Regions from separate parts of the Streptomyces sp. NPDC060000 genome, predicted to be linked through region 2. Evidence: riboswitches for the same ligand, from Rfam matches in the RefSeq annotation. Region 2 holds a riboswitch; the other holds the start of a gene.
The links. Region 2 has a riboswitch for cyclic di-AMP ahead of ACFWBB_RS18350 (M23 family metallopeptidase). Riboswitches for the same ligand answer to the same signal wherever they lie in the genome.
Positions count from the first base shown of each region.

Region 1: linked by a shared signal. The riboswitch ahead of ACFWBB_RS08920 (transglycosylase SLT domain-containing protein) and the one ahead of ACFWBB_RS18350 (M23 family metallopeptidase) in region 2 are both predicted to bind cyclic di-AMP.

Region 1 covers NZ_JBHWUU010000011.1:84,555-91,644, forward strand. The annotation lists gene ACFWBB_RS08910 (GNAT family N-acetyltransferase) at 1-1,029, opposite strand, end outside; gene ACFWBB_RS08915 (HAD family hydrolase) at 1,344-2,168, shown strand; gene ACFWBB_RS08920 (transglycosylase SLT domain-containing protein) at 2,214-2,687, opposite strand; cyclic di-AMP (ydaO/yuaA leader) riboswitch at 2,691-2,919, opposite strand; gene ACFWBB_RS08925 (polyprenyl synthetase family protein) at 3,566-4,576, shown strand; gene ACFWBB_RS08930 (outer membrane lipoprotein carrier protein LolA) at 5,082-6,371, shown strand; gene ACFWBB_RS08935 (ABC transporter ATP-binding protein) at 6,461-7,090, shown strand, end outside.
Region 2 covers NZ_JBHWUU010000031.1:53,337-60,426, forward strand. The annotation lists gene ACFWBB_RS18340 (M16 family metallopeptidase) at 1-1,064, shown strand, start outside; gene ACFWBB_RS18345 (M16 family metallopeptidase) at 1,061-2,449, shown strand; cyclic di-AMP (ydaO/yuaA leader) riboswitch at 2,652-2,821, shown strand; gene ACFWBB_RS18350 (M23 family metallopeptidase) at 2,836-3,579, shown strand; gene ACFWBB_RS18355 (GntR family transcriptional regulator) at 3,768-4,463, shown strand; gene ACFWBB_RS18360 (HPr family phosphocarrier protein) at 4,688-4,969, opposite strand; gene ACFWBB_RS18365 (GNAT family N-acetyltransferase) at 5,147-7,090, shown strand, end outside.

The DNA.
Region 1 (7,090 bases), on a different contig from region 2:
CCGTGCGGCCGCCGCGGCGAGCCTCGGCCGGTTGCGAACGAAATGGTGCGCGCGGCGGGACGGCTCACGGCTGAGCCAGTGGAGCGCGGCGCCCACCCCCGGACGCGACCACGCTCCCTCGTACACGGGGATCTCGCCGGTCTTCAGCGAGTCCTTGTACTCGGCCGCGCCCCGCCCCAGGTCGAGCAGGCCGATGCCCTCGGCGGCGGCCGCCCCGGCCATCCGCAGATGCAGCACCAGGCCGGGCGAGAACTTCGCGAACCCCGGTTCGTACGAAGGGAACCAGCAGGCCAGGACGGTCGACGAACGCAGCCCGAAGTGCGCGGCGATCGGCTGGTCGCCGGCGTAGAGGACGGAGAGCGTGCCGGAACACTCCGGCGCGCGTGTCTCGGCGAGCGCGTACACGAGCCGGGTGATCCACTCCTGCGTGAACCGGTCGCGGCGGCCGGTCCTGCGGTACTGCGCGGACTTCCACGCCATGAGCGTGCGCAGCGCGGCCGGATCGCGTTCGTCGAACACGAACCGCAGCTCCCCGACCTGACGGCCGAGCCTGCGCTCCTTGGCCAGAGTCGTCTTCAGGAACTTCGGCGACCGGACGCGCAGTACGGACTCGTAGGTCTCGTAGCCCTTTCCGACGTCGATGACATAGGAGGTGTACTCCTCGGCCGCGTGCGGGGTGAACAGCCCCTGTTCCGCCTCGAGGTTGTCGAAGGCGAAGCTCGACAGGGAGCACGCCCGCATCAGTTCGACGGTGTCCAGTCCGAGCCCCGGGGCCAGCACCGCGCCCTGCGCGTCCGAGACCCCGTACGCGAGGGCCTGGCCCTGGCCGAACCGGCCCCGCTCGTGGGGCAGGAAGCCGACCGGCTCACGCCCCTCGTACACCACCGCCACGCGCGCGTGGGGCCGCACCAGACCCGCGGCGTCGGTGAACTCCGGTTCCATGAAGGGGTTTCGCGGAAGCGCCGACGCGGCACGCAGTGCGCGCCACCGCTCCTTCTCCCCCTCGCCGAGTTCCTGCGGCCTCAGCACACGAATGCGCCCACTGCTCAACCTGACCCCCCGATCAAGTCCCCCTGGACACCTGGACGGTACCGCTCCATCCGGTCGTCGCGGTAGGTAGCGTCGCATGTTGTCGCCAACCGGTGCAGAGGCCCTCAACCGCCCGCTGTCCGACGATGTACCGGAAAGCCGTTTCCCCCAGCCGGTCCTCAGCCGGTCCCCAGGCAGTCCTCAGCCAGTCGCACAGAGCCAGTCGTACAAGGGGAGTTGGCAGAACAGGACAGGACTGGCCGTCGTCCGGTTCGCGTCGAACCCGAGGGGCGTGGGATCCGTATTCTCTGATCATGGCCGCACCCACCGCATATGCCGCGCGCACCGCGTACTCCCTCATCGCCACCGACCTGGACGGAACGCTGCTCCGCGGCGACGACACCTTCTCCGACCGGTCGCTCGACGCACTCGCGCGGGTGGTGGCCGCCGGCGCACGCCACCTGGTGGTGACGGGACGGCCCGCGCCCCGGGTGCGCCCGCTGCTCGACCGGATGCACAGCAGGGGGCTCGCGGTGTGCGGGCAGGGCGCGCAGTTGTACGACGCCGGCGCGGACCGTCTGCTGTGGTCGGTCACCCTGGACCGGGAGCTGGCCGAGACCGCGCTCGGCAAGATCGAGGCGGAGGTCGGGCAGCTGTACGCGGCCGTCGACCAGGACGGCGTCGACGGGCTGACGCTCATCGAGCCGGGCTACCGCATGCCGCACCCGACGCTGCCAGCCCTGCGTGTCGGTCGGCGCGACGACCTGTGGTGCGAGCCGATCAGCAAGGTGCTGCTGCGCCATCCCACCCTGTCGGACGACGAGTTGGCGGCGACGGCCCGTTCGGTGGTCGGTTCGCTGGCCACCGTCACCATGTCCGGGCCGGGCACGGTCGAGCTTCAGCCCTGCGGGATCACCAAGGCGACGGGGCTGGCCCTGGCCGCCGAACGTCTGGGGCTGCGGCCCGAGGACACCATCGCCTTCGGGGACATGCCCAACGACATCCCGATGTTCGACTGGGCGGCTCGTGGTGTCGCCATGGCCAACGCCCATCCGGAACTCAAGGCGGTGGCCGACGAGGTGACGACGTCGAACGAGGACGACGGCGTGGCCGTCGTCCTCGAACGATTGTTTCCATGACCGGGAAGGCCGGTACCGCGGAACGGATCGGCACCGACGCGAGGGTCAGTACGCGCCGAACACGTTGTCGATCGAGCCGTACCGCGCGGCCGCGTAGTTGCAGGCGGCGGTGATGTTCGCGACCGGGTCGTAGGAGTTCCACGACGTGCCCGAGACGTGGTAGGCGCGGAAGGTCGGGTCGATGACCTGGAGCAGCCCCTTGGAGGGGATGCCCGCGGCCGCGTTGGAGTCCCAGAGGTTGATGGCGTAGGGGTTGCCCGAGGACTCGCGGATGACGTTGCGGTAGATGCCGTTGTACGTGCCCGGGATGCCGTGCTGCCCCATGACCTGGAGGGAGGCGCGGATCCAGCCGTCGAGGTTGTTGGAGTAGCCGAGGCTGGTGGCGGTGGCGACGGTCGGCGTCGCCGCGGAGGCGCCGGTCGCGCCGATGAGCGGGAGGGCGAGCACGGCGGCGCCGGTGACGGCGACGGCGAGCGTGCGGACGAGACGGTTGCGGCGCGGCTGAGCGGCAGCGGGCATGATGATTTTCCTCTCCAGCGCCTGCGAGGTGAGCTGTCGGGTTCGGGCGGGAGCTGCCCGGTCGCGTCTTACGGGTGCGACTTGACCCCAAGCCGTACCGGGTGGTCCGAAACGTCTGATACATCCAAGACGTCCGGAACATCCGGTTCGGCGACTTACCTGGTTCCCCCGCTCCTGCCGAGCGTTCTCGATGGGTGGTTCGGGCGGCGGCAGGATTCGGCGTTCCGCCCGACAGGCCGGGAACGTATGCGAGAGCACATGTCCGAAACAAGTACCGGATTCACAGTTGACCCCTATTGACCTTGGTCTGTGACCTATGGGGTGCTTGATCCTTTGTGGGTGCAAAGCTTCAACTTGCTTGGGGCGTGCGGAGAATCGGTGAAGGGCGAGGTCGGCCCGGGCGGTCGAGGGGAGTGAGCCAACTCACCAGCGTTCACAAGAGCGGCGAATCGGGCATTAGGCCCAACTCATCGTTAAAGCACCGTCGATGAGTCGCGTGCGAAATCCGGGCGCGGGAGGTGGGTCCGTGAAGGGGTGCCGGATGGAGAAGTCCTGGAGGGGGTGCGTGATCGTCGTCACGTGGGCGGGGGTGGACGGGCGGGGTCATCGGCCTGCCGGCCACCCTGGCGCGGACATGAATCGTCGCTTCCCGGCATTTCTATTCATGTCCGCTCATCTGAGCTGATCAAAAACATATCGGGCGTGATCCGATACCGCCTGGCCTGCGGAGCGCCTCCTGGGCGAGCCCATTCGAGCCCGGGGGACGTGGGGGCTATCGGTGATCGAAACGTGACCGGATACGCTGACTTGAGTGATGGCAGAGACCTATCGACAAACCGCGTAATCGCCAGTAGACACCAGCAGACAGGAGACCCCTCGTGACCGTCGTCGGGCCGTTCGGGCTGAGCGTGCGGGACCAGGCTCTGGAAGCCGATGTCCAGGCCGGATTGGCGGCTGTCGAGGAAGGCTTGCTCGAGGCCACCAAGAGTGCGGTCCCGTTCATCACGGAGGCCGCCCAGCATCTCGTACGAGCGGGCGGGAAGCGGTTCCGGCCGCTGCTCGTGGTGCTCGCGTCGCAGTTCGGGGACCCGTACGCGCCGGGGATCGTGCCGTCGGCCGTGGTGGTGGAGCTGACCCACCTGGCCACGCTGTACCACGACGACGTGATGGACGAGGCCGCCGTGCGGCGCGGGGTGTCCAGCGCGAACAGCCGCTGGGGGAACTCCGTCGCCGTCCTCACTGGTGACTTCCTCTTCGCGCGTGCCTCCCACATCCTGGCCGATCTCGGGCCGGAGGCGGTGCGGGTGCAGGCGGAGGCGTTCGAGCGGCTGGTCACCGGCCAGATCCTGGAGACGGCGGGGCCGACGGACGGGCGGGACCCGGTCGAGCACTACCTCGACGTGCTCGGCGGCAAGACGGGCTCGCTGGTGGCGGTGGCGTGCCGGTTCGGGGCGATGATGTCGGGCGCCGACGAGACGGTCGTCGACGTGCTGACGCAGTACGGGGAGCGGCTCGGCGTCGCCTTCCAGCTGGCGGACGACGTCCTGGACATCGCGTCCGACTCGCACGAGTCGGGCAAGACGCCGGGGACGGACCTGCGCGAGGGCGTTCCCACGCTGCCCGTGCTGCGGCTGCGGGAGCGGGCGGCGCGGCTGTCGCTGCCCGAGGACATCGCCCTGTGCGAGCTGCTGGACTCCGACCTGAGCGACGACGCCCGGCACACCGAGGCGCTGGAGGCGCTCCGGGCCCACCCGGCGCTGGAGCAGGCCCGTCGGGACACCGTGCGGTACGCGAAGGAGGCGCGGTCCGCGTTGGCACCGCTGCGGGAGTGCGACGCGAAGGCCGCGCTGATGGAACTCTGCGACGCGGTGGTCCACCGGGCAGGCTGACCCCGGACCCCGGCACCTCTGATCCCTACGGGTCCGGTGATCATCCCCGGGAACTCGGTGATCCCGTGCGGCATCAGTGATCTCCATGGGCTCGGTGATCCCCGTGCGGGTCCGTTGATCCCCTACGGGTCCGGCGATCCCTGCGGATCAGGTGACCCCGTGCGGCTTCAGTGATCCGGTGCGGGTCCGGCGATCCGAGTGCGGGTCCGATGATCCCGTACGGGCCCGGCGATCCCTGCGGATCAGGTGACCCCGTGCGGGTCCGGTGATCCCGTAGGGGTGCGGTGACCCCTACGGGTCGGGTGCCGCCTCGTCAGCTTCGTGTCATACCGCAGGCGTATGTGGAGTTGAGCCCTCGGGCTGACGCTTCCCAGTGGCTGATTTGGTCAGATGGGAACCACGGAAAACACCACTCCTCACCGATTCGGGTGAGAATGGCGGCTTGGGGTGGGGACGTTAACGCGTGAGATGACCAGCCGCCGCCGACGACGGAGGTAAGGCACACATGGCACCGAAGGCATCCGACGACACCACGACCGGCGGGGAGCCGACCGGCGGGGAGGCCGACGACCTGCGCCTCGGACGGCGCAAGGCGGCGCGGTACATCGTCCCGGTCACCGTGATCGGTGTCGCGGCGGCGACGATCGGTCTGGTCCCGGCACTCGCCGACTCCGGCGACCCCGACCTGCCGAAGATCACCGCGCAGCAGCTCCTCGACAAGATCGCCGCATCGGACGTACAGCAGCTGTCGGGGACAGTGAAGATCACGACCGATCTCGGGCTGCCGGACCTCGGCGGACTGGAGAGCGGGCTCCTCTCCGGGGCCACCCAGCAGGGCGGCGACGGTTCGTCCGCCGACCCGTCCACCAAGCTGACCGAGCTCGCCACCGGCACGCACACCCTGCGCGTCGCCGCCGACGGCCCCGACCGGCAGAAGCTCTCGCTGCTGGAGAACGCCGCCGAGTACAGCGTCATCCACAACGGCAAGAACGTGTGGGGGTACGACAGCGCCTCCAACGAGGTCTATCACTCCACCGCCGACGAGGGCTCCGGCAAGGGCTCAGGCAAGGCGGAGACCCCCGTCCCCGCCACGCCCAAGGACCTCACCGAGGACGCCCTGAAGGCGGTCGACGACACGACCTCGGTGACCGTCGACGGCACCGTCCAGGTCGCCGGTCGCGACGCCTACAAGCTGCTGGTCAAGCCGAAGCAGTCCGGTTCCACGGTCGGCGCGATCACCGTGGCCGTGGACGCGAGGACCGGCCTGCCGCTGAAGTTCACGCTGACCCCGGCGAGCGGCGGCGCCGCCGTCGTGGACGCGGGCTTCACCCAGGTCGACTTCTCCAGGCCCGCCGCGTCCACCTTCGACTTCACCGCCCCCAAGGGCGCGAAGGTCACCGAGGGCGACGAGGCCGGCAAGGCCGACCGGGGTAAGGCCGACGGGACAGCACCGGGACGCTCCGGCAAGTCCGACGACTTCGCCAAGAGCCTCGAGGGTTCGAACGGCCCCGACGGCTTCGCCGAGGGCATCGAGGGCCTCAAGGTCCTCGGTGAGGGCTGGACGTCCGTCGCCACCTTCGACACCGGCGGCGAGGGCGTGCCCTCGGGTTCCGAGGCCGGTGGTGACCTCGGCGGCTTCCTCGGTTCCTTCGGAGACAAGGTGGCCGGCAAGTTCGGCTCCGGCACCGTCTTCTCCACCCGTCTGATCAACGCCCTGATCACGGACGACGGCAAGGTCTACGCCGGCGCGGTCACCAAGGACGCCCTGGTGAAGGCGGCGAACGCGGCGAAGTAGGGAAGCGGCAGCGCTGAGAGCACTGCGATCAGCAAGAGCACTAAGAGCACTAAGAGCGGCAAGAGCGGCGGGTGCGGCGGGTGAAGTCGATGGGGGAGCCAGTGAGGGAGCCCGAGGACGACGAGGCGGTGATCCGCACCAGCGCCCTCACCAAGCGCTACCGCGGCGGACAGCTCGCCGTCGACGGTCTCGACCTGACCGTCCCGGCGGGCAGTGTCTTCGGCTTCCTCGGTCCCAACGGCTCCGGCAAGACCACCACCATCCGCATGCTGATGGGGCTCATCGAGCCCACGGCCGGCTCGGCCCGCGTCCTGGGGCAACCCATGCCGCGGGCCGCGCGCGCCGTGCTGCCCCACGTCGGGACCCTCATCGAGGGACCCGCCCTCTACGGGTTCCTCTCCGGTCGCGACAACCTGCTCCGCTACGACGCCGCCGACCCGACCGCCGATCCACGCACCCGGCGGGCGAGGGTCACGGAGGCGCTGGAGCGGGTGGGCCTGACCGCCGCCGCCGGCAAGAAGGCGAAGGCGTACTCCCTCGGCATGAAGCAGCGCCTGGGCCTCGCCGCCGCCCTGCTCCAGCCCCGCCGTCTGCTCGTCCTCGACGAACCGACCAACGGCCTGGATCCGCAGGGCATGCGTGAGATCCGCTCGCTGATCCGGGAGCTGGCGGCGGAGGGCACGACCGTCTTCCTCTCCTCGCACCTGCTCGACGAGATC
Region 2 (7,090 bases):
GCTTCGAGCGCACGAACTACTTCGAGACCATGCCCACCCACCAGCTGGAGCTCGCCCTCTGGCTGGAGGCCGACCGCATGGGCTCGCTGCTCACCGCGCTAGACGACGAGTCGATGGAGAACCAGCGCGACGTCGTCAAGAACGAGCGCCGCCAGCGCTACGACAACGTCCCCTACGGCACGGCCTTCGAGAAGCTGACGGCCCTCGCCTACCCGGACGGCCACCCGTACCACCACACTCCGATCGGCTCGATGGCCGACCTGGACGCGGCGACCCTGGAGGACGCGCGCGCGTTCTTCCGCACGTACTACGCGCCCAACAACGCGGTCCTTTCCGTGGTCGGTGACATCGACCCGGAGCAGACCCTCGCCTGGGTCGAGAAGTACTTCGGCTCCATCCCCGGCCACGACGGCAAGCCCGCGCCGCGTGACGGCGGGCTGCCCGACGTCATGGGCGAGCAGCTGCGCGAGATCGTCGAGGAGGAGGTGCCGGCCCGTGCGCTGATGGCCGCCTACCGGCTGCCCGAGGACGGCACGCGTGCGTGCGACGCCGTCGACCTGGCGCTCACCGTCCTGGGCGGCGGCGAGTCCTCCCGCCTCTACAACCGGCTCGTGCGCCGGGACCGTACGGCCGTCGCGGCCGGCTTCGGCCTGCTGCGGCTCGCCGGAGCGCCCTCCCTGGGCTGGCTGGACGTGAAGACGTCCGGCGACGTCGAGGTGCCCGTCATCGAGGCCGCCATCGACGAGGAGCTCGCCCGGTTCGCCGAGGAGGGCCCCACGGACGAGGAAATGGAGCGGGCCCAGGCGCAGTTGGAGCGCGAGTGGCTCGACCGGCTCGGCACGGTCGCCGGCCGCGCCGACGAACTGTGCCGGTTCGCCGTCCTGTTCGGTGACCCGCAGCTCGCCCTGACCGCCGTCCAGCGCGTGCTGGACGTGACGTCCGAGGAGGTGCAGGAGATCGCCAAGGCCCGCCTGCGCCCTGACAACCGCGCGGTGCTCGTCTACGAGCCGACCGCCGCCGAAGCCCCCGCCGACCAGGACGAGAACGAGGAGGCGGCCCGGTGACCGAGCTCGCCACGATGGACTTCCACCCCCAGCCCCGGGCGGGCGAGGCCAAGCCGTGGGCGTTCCCGGCGCCCGAGCGCACCGCGCTGGCCAACGGCCTGACCGTGCTGCACTGCCACCGTCCCGGCCAGCAGGTCGTCGCCGTCGAGATCCTGCTCGACGCGCCCCTGGACGCCGAACCGGCCGGCCTCGACGGAGTCGCCACGATCATGGCGCGCGCGTTCTCGGAGGGCACCGACAAGCACTCCGCCGAGGAGTTCGCCGCCGAACTGGAGCGCTGCGGCGCCACCTTGGACGCGCACGCCGATCACCCCGGCGTCCGGCTGAGCCTCGAGGTGCCGGCCTCGCGCCTGCCCAAGGGTCTCGGCCTGCTCGCCGACTCCCTGCGGGCGCCCGCGTTCGCGGACAGCGAGACCGAGCGCCTCGTCCGCAACCGCCTGGACGAGATCCCGCACGAGTTGGCCAACCCCTCCCGGCGTGCCGCCAAGGAGCTCTCCAGGGAGTTGTTCCCGGCCACCGCGCGCATGTCGCGCCCGCGCCAGGGCACCGCGGAGACGGTCGAGAAGATCGACTCCGCTGCCGTACGCGCCTTCTACGAGAAGCACGTCCGGCCCGCCACGGCCACCGCCGTGGTCGTCGGCGACCTCACCGGCGTCGACCTGGACGCGCTCCTCGGCGACACCCTGGGCGCCTGGACGGGCTCCTCGGCCCAGCCACGGCCGGTGCCGCCGGTGACCGCCGACGACACCGGCCGGGTCGTCATCGTGGACCGCCCCGGCGCCGTCCAGACGCAGCTGCTGATCGGCCGCATCGGCGCCGACCGGCACGACCGTGTGTGGCCCGCGCAGGTCCTCGGCACGTACTGCCTCGGTGGCACCCTCACCTCCCGGCTGGACCGCGTCCTGCGCGAGGAGAAGGGCTACACGTACGGTGTCCGCGCGTTCGGCCAGGTCCTGCGGTCGGCCCCGGACGGCTCGGGCGCGGCGATGCTCGCCATCAGCGGCTCCGTCGACACCCCGAACACCGGTCCCGCCCTGGACGACCTGTGGAAGGTGCTGCGCACCCTCGCCGCCGAGGGGCTGACGGACGCCGAGCGTGACATCGCCGTGCAGAACCTGGTCGGCGTGGCGCCGCTGAAGTTCGAGACCGCCGCCGCCGTCGCCGGCACGCTGGCCGACCAGGTCGAGCAGCACCTGTCCGACGACTTCCAGGCCACGCTCTACCAGCAGCTCGCCGCGACCGGCACGGTGGAGGCCACCGCGGCGGCCGTGAACGCCTTCCCGGTGGACCGCCTCGTGACCGTCCTCGTCGGTGACGCGGCCCGGATCAGGGAGCCGGTCGAGGCTCTCGGCATCGGTGAGGTCAAGGTCGTGTCCGCGGAGTAGATCCCGGCAACGGCACGCGCGCGCAGGGGCCCTGGTCGACGAAAGCGTCACCAGGGCCCCTGCGTGTCCGAATTGGGGCGGAGGTTGCCTGTCTGCCCTGTGGGATGCGCTACAAAAACCGAGATCCGTTTGAGGATTGAAACCCGCGCCGCTTAACGTCATCCGGGCTGTTCGTCAGGCAGTGCGCCGCAGCCGCGGCACCGGACAGTCATCGCCGAGTCCCCGTACGGCGCGAGCCAGGGGAGCCGGGGACCCACTTGTGAAGTCCCTGGGGTGAATCGGACGCCCGCGCGCGAAGCGCGAGGGGGTCCGTAGGAGACCTTCCTGCTCCGAACCCGTCAGCTAACCCGGTAGGCGAGAGGGAAGGAAAGGACACCCCCAACTTCATGGCGTTCACCTGCGCCACCGGGAAGCACCGTCGGCCCAGCCGGATGCAGCGCACCAGCGTCCGCGCGGCGGGCATCGCGGCGCTCACCACCACCGGTGTCATGGCCACCGTCGCCTCCACCCCGGCTTTCGCCGCCGAGCCCACCCCCGAGCAGACCGGGCTCATCCCCGTCGTCACCGCCGGCGAGTCCGTCGTCGAGCAGATCGACGACCAGGTCGCCGTGCAGAAGCAGGCGGCCTTCGAGCAGGCCGCCCGCGAGGCCGCCGCCAAGAAGGCCGTGGAGGAGCGCGCGGCACGCGTGCGTGCCGCCCGTGAGGCCGAGCGCAAGCTCCTCAACACCTTCGTGTCGCCGATCACCGGTTCCTACGTCTCCACCGGCTACCAGGCCAGCAGCTCGCTGTGGTCCTCCGGCAGTCACACCGGCATCGACTTCCACGCCGCGAGCGGTACCTCCGTGCACGCGGTCGGCTCCGGCACCGTCGTCGAGGCCGGCTGGGGCGGGTCCTACGGCAACCAGATCGTCATCAAGATGAACGACGGGACGTACACCCAGTACGGTCACCTGTCGTCCATCGAGGTGTCGGTGGGTCAGCAGGTCACCCCCGGTCTGCGGATCGGCCTGTCCGGCGCCACCGGCAACGTCACCGGTCCGCATCTGCACTTCGAGGCCCGTACCACGGCGGAGTACGGCTCGGACATCGACCCGGTCGCCTATCTCCGTAAGCACGGCGTGAACGTCTGACGTCCCACGGCGACAGATCGTCCTGCCCCGGCCCTCCCGGCCGGGGCTTTCGCTGTTTCCGAGGCTCTGCTGTCCAAAAAATATCCCTGGATTCCGGCCCGCCATCGGAAATTCCCGCTCATTGCAATAGAGTCACGGAACACACGTCAATCGTCGACGTTTCACGGGGATTAAGGCGGAGGTCCGTCATGCGTATTCCGGCGCACTCGGTGTGCACGGCCATTCGGGACGACATCGTCGCGGGTGTCTACGAGCGCGGCAGCCGCCTCACCGAGGAACTCCTCGCCCGCCGCTACGGCGTTTCGCGCGTCCCTGTCCGGGAGGCGCTGCGCACGCTGGAGGCCGAGGGCTTCGTCGTCACGCGGCGGCACGCGGGCGCGTGCGTCGCGGAACCGACCGAGCAGGAGGCGGCCGACCTGCTGGAGATGCGCATGCTCCTGGAGCCGCTCGGCGCCTCCCGGGCCGCCCAGCGGCGCACCGAGGCCCATCTGAAGGTGCTGCGCGGGCTCGTCCGGCTGGGCCAGGAGCGGGCCAGGCGGGGCAACAGCGAGGATCTGCGCTCCCTGGGGAGCTGGTTCCACGAGACGCTCGCACAGTCCTCCGGCAGCCATGCCCTGACGTCGATGCTCACCCAGCTGCGCCACAAGATCGCCTGGATGTACGCGGTGGACGCCCCGGCGAACCCCGCGGAGTCCTGGGCGGAGCACGGCGCGATCGTGGACGCGGTGGCCCGTGGCGACGGCGAGCGCGCGCGGGCGATCACCCTGCTGCACACCGAGCGGGCGACGGCCGCGCACCGGTTGCGCTTTTCCGGCGGCACCGGGCGCATCGACCGTGTGAGGACTTCGCAACCTCCCGTAAACATGACGGGTCTGCGGCATTAACACAGGGGCCGTATACAAAGAGGGGATAATTCGCGGGGGATTATTTCTGCTGCCCGACAACGGGAAATGCGAAGGGCTCGCCCGATAATTCGGACGAGCCCTTCGGGGTCAGCGGGACGGCGCCTTTGAAGCGACGAACACCACAACCATCAATTGAGAAACCCCGACGACGCGCAACCGTCTCCGCCGGAGCGGCGGCGGCTCAGCGGCACAGGGGTGTGCGCTCAGACGGTCTCGGGAAGCTCCTCGAGCCCCTCGGCGACCAGCTTCGCCAGTCGGTCGAGGGCGGCGTCCGCGCCGTCGGCCTCGGAGGCGAGGACGATCTCCTCGCCGCCCTGGGCGCCCAGGCCGAGAACGGCCAGCATGGAGGCCGCGTTGACGGGGTTGCCGTCGGCCTTGGCGATCGTCACCGGGATACCTGCGGCCGTGGCGGCCCGGACGAAGATGGAAGCGGGGCGGGCGTGGAGGCCCTCGGCCCAGCCGACGTTGACGCGGCGCTCAGCCATGTGATGCTGCCCTTCAGTGTTTCAGGTTGTCTAGACCAGTGTTCCACACGTGAAGCGTGTGAGGGAGGGGCTGTGTGTCCCTCCTGGCGTGGTTGCCGGATCGCGGCCTCGATCCGGCTTCCGTCCTGCACAGACTGCCTCGCGCCGTTGTCGTGCGCGAGCCGTACTCTGGGCCCCATGCAGAGCGCGTCGGACCGGCACGAGTACCCCGCCCACTGGGAGGCCGACGTGGTGCTCCGCGACGGCGGCACCTCACGCATCCGCCCCATCACCGTCGATGACGCCGAGCGCCTGGTCAGCTTCTACGAGCAGGTTTCGGACGAGTCGAAGTACTACCGCTTCTTCGCGCCCTACCCGCGTCTGTCCGCCAAGGACGTCCACCGCTTCACGCACCACGACTTTGTGGACCGGGTGGGACTCGCGGCCACGGTCGGCGGCGAGTTCATCGCCACCGTACGCTATGACCGCATTGGTGCCGACGGGATGGCGGCCTCGGCGCCGGCCGACGAGGCCGAGGTCGCGTTCCTCGTGCAGGACGCCCACCAGGGCCGGGGCGTCGCCTCCGCGCTGCTCGAACACATCGCGGCCGTGGCGCGTGAGCGTGGCATCCGCCGGTTCGCGGCCGAGGTGCTTCCGGCCAACACCAAGATGATCAAAGTGTTCACGGACGCCGGCTACACCCAGAAGCGCAGCTTCGAGGACGGCGTCGTACACCTGGAGTTCGGCCTCGAACCCACCGAGCGCTCCCTCGCCGTGCAGCGCGCGCGTGAGCAGCGCGCCGAGGCGCACTCCGTACGGCGGTTGCTGGCGCCCGGCTCCGTCGCCGTCGTCGGCACCGGCCGCGCTCCCGGTGGCGTCGGCCGAAGCGTCCTCGGCAACCTCCGCGAGGCGGGCTTCACCGGGCCTCTGTACGCCGTGAACAAGGCCTTCCCCGAGGATCTGAAGGAACTGGACGGCGTGCCGGCCCACCGCTCGGTGCGCGACATAGCCGCGCCGGTCGACCTCGCGGTACTCGCCGTCCCGGCGGAGCAGGTGCCCGAAGCGGTCGCCGAGTGCGGCGAGCACGGCGTGCAGGGACTCGTCGTTCTCTCCGCCGGCTACGCGGAGAGCGGACCCGACGGGCGTGAGCGCCAGCGTGAACTCGTCCGCCACGCACGCGCGTACGGCATGCGGATCATCGGCCCCAATGCCTTCGGGGTCATCAACACCTCCCCGGAGGTGCGACTCAACGCCTCACTGGCCCCGGAGATGCCGAGGCCCGGCCGGATCGGCCTGTTCGCCCAGTCCGGCGCCATCGGCATCGCCCTGCTGTCCCGTCTGCACCGGCGTGGCGGAGGAGTCACCGGCGTCACCGGCGTGTCGACCTTCGTCTCCTCCGGCAACCGTGCGGACGTCTCCGGCAACGACGTCCTCCAGTACTGGTACGACGACCCCGACACCGACGTCGCCCTCATGTACCTGGAGTCCATCGGCAACCCGCGCAAGTTCACCCGCCTCGCACGGCGCACGGCGGCCGCAAAGCCCCTGGTCGTCGTACAGGGCGCGGGATCCGCCCCCCAGGGGCACGCCGTACGGGCCACGCGGCTGCCGCACGCGACGGTGTCGGCACTGCTGCGGCAGGCCGGTGTGATCCGCGTGGACACCATCACCGAACTGGTCGACGCGGGGCTGCTGCTCGCCCGTCAGCCGCTGCCGACGGGACCGCGGGTGGCGATCCTCGGCAACTCCGAGTCGCTGGGCCTGCTGACGTACGACGCCTGTCTCTCGGAGGGACTGCGGCCGCTGCCGCCGCTGGACCTGACGACAGAGGCCTCCGCGCAGGACTTCCACGCGGCGCTGGCCCGGGCGCTGGCCGACGAGACGTGCGATGCGGTGGTCGTCACGGCGATCCCGGCGATCGGGGAGCGATCGCCGGGGGACGCGGAACTCGCCGAGGCCCTGAGGTCGGCCACGGCCGCCGCTCCCGCCAAACCGGTGCTCGTCGTACACGTGGAACTCGGCGGTCTCGCGACGGCGCTGTCGGCCGCGGCGAGCACCGCACCGCGCCCGGAAACGGCCTCACGCGCGCGTACCGGCGTCCCGGACCGCGCGCCTGGAGACGTCCCGGACGGCGGACCGCCG